2 regions of the Micromonospora sp. NBC_01392 genome follow, and region 1 is predicted to be linked to the other one. Evidence: predicted binding sites of a transcription regulator. Region 1 holds the regulator's gene; the other holds the start of a gene.

The links. The regulator HrcA, encoded in region 1, represses chaperone genes, less so after heat shock. The targets are predictions, from matches to a motif close to GGTTNGCACNCTCNNNNNGAGNGTGCNAACC.
Region 2: the regulator HrcA is predicted to act here: its motif matches at 1,687-1,717, upstream of groL (chaperonin GroEL).

The regions. Positions count from the first base shown of each region.
Region 1 is NZ_CP109549.1:5,869,012-5,872,419, reverse strand. Features, by position in the region: gene hemW (radical SAM family heme chaperone HemW) at 1-170, shown strand, start outside; gene OG767_RS25390 (DUF4870 domain-containing protein) at 213-890, opposite strand; gene hrcA (heat-inducible transcriptional repressor HrcA) at 1,099-2,124, shown strand; gene dnaJ (molecular chaperone DnaJ) at 2,196-3,338, shown strand; gene OG767_RS25375 (16S rRNA (uracil(1498)-N(3))-methyltransferase) at 3,340-3,408, shown strand, end outside.
Region 2 is NZ_CP109549.1:6,776,254-6,779,661, reverse strand. Features, by position in the region: gene OG767_RS29755 (hypothetical protein) at 1-1,639, shown strand, start outside; gene groL (chaperonin GroEL) at 1,914-3,408, shown strand, end outside.

The sequences.
Region 1 (3,408 bases):
TGGCGTCCGGGCTGCCGCTGGACGTGCTGGACGAAGCCGGCCGGGCCGGTGCCGAGCGGGCCCGGACCGGCGGGCTGCTGGACGCCGACGCGTACGCGGACGGTCGTGCCGTGCTCACGCTGCGCGGTCGCCTGCTGGCCGACGGCGTGGTCCGCGACCTGCTGCCCTGACCGGTCCGGCCGGCCCCGCCGCGCGGGACCGGCCGGCGACTGTCACTTGATCAGGCTGGCCGACATCGGGTAGCGGTAGAGCTGCCCCTCGTTGGCCTTCACGCCGCCCAGGATGCCGAAGATGATGCCGACGATCATGGCGCCGAAGCCGACCACCAGGCCGATCAGGATGCAGGTGAGGATCCAGCCGACCAGCGCGATGATCGACCAGATGAGCTGGAAGTTCAGCGCGGCGACCGCGTGCGCCCGCACGGTCGGGGACTGGTTGCCCCGGGCCAGCAGCGCCACCAGCGGCGCGATCCAGCCCAGCACGCCGCCGCCGATCAGCATCCCGGCCGCGCCGCCGAAGTGCGCCACCAGGGCCCAGGTCTTGTCGTCGTTGTTGGCGTAGCCGGCCGGCGGGCCGTAGGAGCCGCCGGCGGGGTAGCCGCCGCCCGGCGCGCCGTAGCCCGGGGCGCCACCGCCGGGCGCGCCGTAGCCCGGCGTGTCACCACCGGGTGGGGGATAGCCACCCGGCGGGGGATAGCCACCCGGCGGAGGCTGGCCGCCCGGGGGCGGATAACCGCCGGGCGGGGGATAGCCGCCCCCACCCGGCGCCCCGGACAGTGGTGCGGTGGGGGGCTCGTCGGCCGGCGAGGAGCCGTACGGCGCCGACGGCGGGAACGGGTCGGGCTGGGGGCCGGGGTCCCCCGCTCCGGGAGGGCGAGGAGGTTCAGTCATGGACGTCACGGTAGGTCCCGGGGGCAAGCGGCACCAGGGCTGTTCGGCCCGACGCGCCGCCCGGACACGACGGACCGCACCCGGGGTGCGGCGCTGATCATCGCGCCGACGGGGGTGCCGACGTAGACTGGCACTCGCTACAGTCGAGTGCCAGTCGCCCGGCGGATGCCGCGCGTCGCCCGGCCGAGGTGCGTCAGGAGGTGGGGAGATGGGTCTCGACGACCGCAAGCTCGCCGTGCTGCGCGCCATCGTCGAGGACTACGTGGCCACGCAGGAGCCGGTGGGCAGCAAGGCCCTGGTCGAGCGGCACCAGCTCGGCGTCTCACCGGCGACCGTGCGCAACGACATGGCGGTGCTGGAGGAGGAGGGCTACATCCGGCAGCCGCACACCAGCGCCGGCCGGGTGCCCACCGACCGCGGCTACCGCCTCTTCGTCGACCGGCTCTCCCGGGTCAAGCCGCTCAGCCCGGCCGAGCGTCGGGCGATCGAGCGCTTCCTGGTCGGCGCCGTCGACCTCGACGACGTGGTGCACCGCACGGTCCGGCTGCTGGCCCAGCTCACCCGGCAGGTGGCCGTGGTGCAGTACCCGAGCCTGGCCCGCTCCAAGGTGCGCCACCTGGAGCTGGTGCCGATCTCCACCACCCGGCTGATGGTCGTCATGATCGCCGACACCGGGCGGGTCGAGCAGCGGCTGGTCGAGCTGCCCGCCCCGGTCCCCGCCGAACACGTGACCGACCTGCGCCGGCTGGTCAACGAGAAGCTGGTCGGCAGCCAGCTCGCCGAGACGCCCCCGTTGGTGCAGGCGCTTGTCGAGGAGTCCGCGCCGCACCTGCGCCCGGCCATGACCACGCTCTCCACCGTGCTGCTGGAGACGCTCGTCGAGCGGCACGAGGAACGGATCGCCCTGGCCGGCACCGCCAACCTCACCCGGGGCGGCCTGCTCGACTTCCAGGGCTCGCTGCGCCCCATCCTCGAGGCGCTCGAAGAGGAGGTCGTGCTGCTCAAGCTGATCGGCGAGACCGAGCCGAGCAACACCACCCGGGTGCTCATCGGCGACGAGAACGAGATCGACAATCTCCGGGCCGCGTCGGTGGTCAGCACCGGTTACGGCCCGGGTGCCACGATCGTCGGTGGGCTCGGTGTGCTCGGGCCCACCCGGATGGACTACCCCGGCAATATCGCCATGGTGAGGGCCGTGGCACGCTACGTGGGCGAACTGCTGGCCCAGAACTGACCAGTCAGGGCCGACGGCCGGGAACGGCCGGCGACCGGCGACGCGAGACGAACATGAGGACACCGAACGCAGTGGCCAGGGACTACTACGGCATTCTCGGCGTGAGCCGGGACGCCTCCGACGATGACATCAAGCGTGCCTACCGGAAGTTGGCGCGGCAGTACCACCCGGACGTCAATCCGGACCCGGAGGCACAGGAGAAGTTCAAGGACATCAACGCCGCGTACGAGGTCCTCTCGGACGACCGGAAACGGCAGATCGTCGACCTGGGTGGCGACCCGCTCGCCCCGGGCGGCGGGGGCGCGGGCGCGGGTGGCCCGGGCGGCGCCGGCCCGTTCGTCGGCTTCCAGGACATCATGGACGCGTTCTTCGGCGGCGCGGCGGGCGGCAGCCGGGGTCCCCGGCCGCGTACCCGGCCGGGCGCCGACGCGATCCTGCGGCTGGAGCTGGACCTCAACGAGACCGCGTTCGGCGTCGAGGCGCCGATCACTGTCGACACCGCGGTGCTCTGCACCACCTGCTCCGGCGCCGGCACCGCCGCCGGCACCCACCTGGCCACCTGCGAGGCGTGCGGCGGCCGCGGCGAGGTGCAGTCGGTGCAGCGGACGTTCCTCGGTCAGGTGGTCTCCGCCCGGCCGTGCACCGTCTGCCAGGGCTACGGCACCACGATCCCGCACCCCTGCCCGACCTGCGCCGGTGACGGGCGGGTGCGGACCCGCCGCTCGCTGACCGTCAAGATCCCGGCCGGCGTCGAGGACGGCATGCGGATCCGGCTGGCCCAGCAGGGCGAGGTCGGCCCGGGTGGCGGCACCGCCGGCGACCTCTACGTCGAGATCCACGAGCGGACCCACGACGTCTACTCCCGCAAGGGTGACGACCTGCACTGCCGGGTCACGGTGCCGATGACCGCCGCCGCGCTCGGCACCCGGCTGACCATCAAGACGCTGGACAGCGAGGAGACCGTCGACGTGAAGGCCGGCACCCAGCCGGGCAGCACGCTGCGGCTGCGGGCCCGCGGCGTGCCGCACCTGCGCGGCACCGGCCGGGGTGACCTCTACGTCCACCTGGACGTGCGGACCCCGACCAAGCTCGACGCCGACCAGGAGCGGATGCTGCGCGACTTCGCCAAGACCCGCGGCGAGGAGGTCGCCGAGCTGACCAAGCAGGGCGGCTTCTTCTCCCGGATGCGCGACGCCTTCAACGGGCACCCCTGACGTGTCGGCGCCGCTGTTCCTGGTCGAGGCGCTGCCCACCGGCGACACGGTGACGCTGGACGGCCCGGAG
Region 2 (3,408 bases), 910 kb from region 1:
TTCCACCGAGCCGGTGCCCCCGGCCGACCCGGCCCGGCCCACGCCGCCCGCCGGGCCGGTGCCGGAGCAGTCGGGTCCGTCCGGCTCGCAACTGCCCGCCGGGCCGGTGCCGGACCAGTCCGGGCCGCAGCCGCCCGCTGCCGGCCAGCCGCCCGCCGGGCCGGTGCCGGAGCAGTCCGGGTCGTCCGGGCCGCAGCTGCCCGCCGCCGGTCAGACGCCCGCCGGTCAGACGCCCGCCGGTCAGACGCCCGCCGGTCAGACGCCCGCCGGCCAGGTGCCCGCCGGCCAGGTGCCCGCCGGTCAGGCGCCCGTCGATCCGTGGGCCGACCTGACCACCGCCGGTCGGCCGTACTCCGCCCCGCCGGCCGGCTGGCCCCACTCGGCCCCGCCGGCCGGCTGGCCCGCACCGGAGCCCGCGCCGCCCGGTTGGCCCGCCACACCGGACGTCCCGTCGGGCTGGTCCGCGCCGGGCTTCGACCCGGGGGCGCCGAGCCTGCCCGGTACCCCGCCGCCCGGCTGGCCCGCCGCGCCGGCTCTCCCACCGGGCTGGTCCGCGCCGGGCTCCACGCCACCCGCCGGCTGGCCATGGCCCGCCGCCGGGCCGGCGCATCCGGGCCAGCCGATGCCGGGCGTGCCGTTCCCGGGTCAGCCGATGCCGGGTGCGGGGTATCCGGGCCAGCCGATGCCGGGCGTGCCGTATCCGGGCCAGCCGATGCCGGGCGCGGTCTACCCCGGGCCGCCGATGCCGGGCGCCACGTATCCGGGGCACCCGGTGTCCGGGGGTTGGTACCCCGGTCTCGATCCGCAGGACCCGCTGGTCACCCCGCCGTACGCGGGCGTCGGGGGATGGTTCGCGCGGTGCGCCGGCGCGGTGCGGCGGGGGTGGCGGCACCTCCTGCCGATCATGCTGCTCACCCAGGGCGTCCCGGCGGCGGTGATCTCCGTACTCTCGCTCTTCCTGGTTCCCGCCGACGAGATGGCGACCGGCCCGGACGGCGCGCTGGTGCTGCCGGACGGCTACCTGGAGCACGTGTTCGTGTTCTACGGCGCGGTCCTGTTCGCCGCGTTGGTCTTCGGTCCGCTCCAGGCGCTCGGCTGGGGTGCGGGCACCTGGGTGGTCGCCCGGCAGGCGGCCGGCGAGCCGGCCGGCCTGGGTGGGGCGCTCCGGTACGGCGCGCGGCGCGCGCTCGGCCTCTGGGGCTGGACGATCGTCGTCTCGCTGCTGATCACGGTCGGCGCCTGTCTCTGCCTGCTGCCCGGCATCTACGCCGGGTTCGCGGTCGCGTTGTTCGGGCCGGTCTACCTGTTCGAGCGGCAGGAGCCGGTCGGACGGGCCTGGCGGATGTTCCACAACCGCTTCGGCATGGTGCTGGGGCGGGTGGCGCTGGTGGCGTGCGCGCTGGTCGCGGCTGCCGTGCTGGACGCCGTGGTGGGTGCGGTGAGCGGCGCGGCGTTCGGCACCGATCCGATGTCCGGGCCGGGCACCGCGGTCGGCGCGGTGACGTTGGCCGTGGTGGGTGCCGCGCTGGCCGCGCCGGCCTATCTCGCGCAGCTCGTCGGGCTGGTCGTCGCGTACGCCGAGCAGCGGGCCCACGAAGGCCCGGTGAACGCGGCCCGGCTGGCTGCGGAACTCGGCTGAGCGGTGCGGTCGTGCTTGCACTCGGCTAGGGAGAGTGCTAAACAAGTCATTGGCACTCGCGTACGGTGAGTGCCAATGGTCGGGGCGGTAGGGCCACGGCCGCGTCGGTGCCTCAGGGGTGCCGGAGCGGAACGGGGCCGGTCGTCGCGGGCTGTCCGGCCCGACCGAGGAGGACGTCGTCGTCGCCAGGTGGCGACGTCCCCAAGGTGCGTACACCAGACGGCCCATCCGGGCATCCCGGGTGGCCCGTGAGTGTCCAGGAGGACAACGCCGTATGGCCAAGATGATCGCGTTCGACGAAGAGGCGCGCCGCGGCCTCGAGCGGGGCATGAACCAGCTCGCCGACGCCGTGAAGGTGACGCTCGGACCCAAGGGCCGCAACGTCGTGCTCGAGAAGAAGTGGGGTGCCCCCACCATCACCAACGATGGTGTGAGCATCGCCAAGGAGATCGAGCTCGAGGACCCGTACGAGAAGATCGGCGCCGAGCTGGTCAAGGAGGTCGCGAAGAAGACCGACGACGTCGCCGGTGACGGCACGACGACGGCGACCGTCCTGGCCCAGGCTCTGGTCCGCGAGGGCCTGCGCAACGTGGCCGCCGGTGCCAACCCGATGGCCCTGAAGCGGGGCATCGAGGCCGCCGTCTCCAGCGTCTCGGAGGAGCTGCTCAAGCTCGCCAAGGACGTGGAGACCAAGGAGCAGATCGCCTCCACCGCCTCCATCTCCGCCGCCGACCCCAGCGTTGGCGAGATCATCGCCGAGGCGATGGACAAGGTGGGCAAGGAAGGCGTCATCACCGTCGAGGAGAGCAACACCTTCGGCCTGGAGCTTGAGCTCACCGAGGGCATGCGCTTCGACAAGGGCTACATCTCCGCCTACTTCATGACCGACCCGGAGCGTATGGAGGCCGTCTTCGACGACCCGTACATCCTGATCGTCAACAGCAAGATCTCGTCGGTGAAGGACCTGCTCCCGATCCTGGAGAAGGTCATGCAGTCGGGCAAGCCGCTGCTGATCATCGCCGAGGACCTGGAGGGCGAGGCTCTCGCCACGCTGGTCGTCAACAAGGTCCGGGGCACCTTCAAGTCGGTCGCCGTCAAGGCGCCGGGCTTCGGTGACCGCCGCAAGGCCATGCTGACCGACATCGCCATCCTCACCGGTGGCCAGGTCATCAGCGAGGAGGTCGGCCTCAAGCTGGACGCCGTCAACCTCGACATGCTGGGCCGCGCCCGCAAGGTCGTGGTGACCAAGGACGAGACCACCGTGGTCGACGGCGCCGGTGACGCCGAGCAGATCCAGGGCCGGGTGAACCAGATCCGGGCCGAGATCGACAAGAGCGACTCCGACTACGACCGGGAGAAGCTGCAGGAGCGTCTGGCCAAGCTGGCCGGCGGTGTTGCGGTGATCAAGGTCGGCGCGGCCACCGAGGTCGAGCTGAAGGAGCGCAAGCACCGCATCGAGGACGCCGTCCGCAACGCGAAGGCCGCCGTCGAGGAGGGCATCGTCCCGGGTGGTGGCGTCGCGCTGGTGCAGGCCGGCAAGACGGCCTTCGACAAGCTGGACCTGGCCGGCGACGAGGCGACCGGCGCGCAGATCGTCAAGATCGCGCTGGACGCCCCGCTGCGGCAGATCGCCGTCAACGCCGGCCTTGAGGGTGGCGTCGTCGTCGAGCGGGTCCGCAACCTCGACCCGGGTCACGGCCTCAACGCCGCGACCGGCGAGTACGTCGACCTGCTGGCCGCCGGCATCATCGACCCGGCCAAGGTGACCC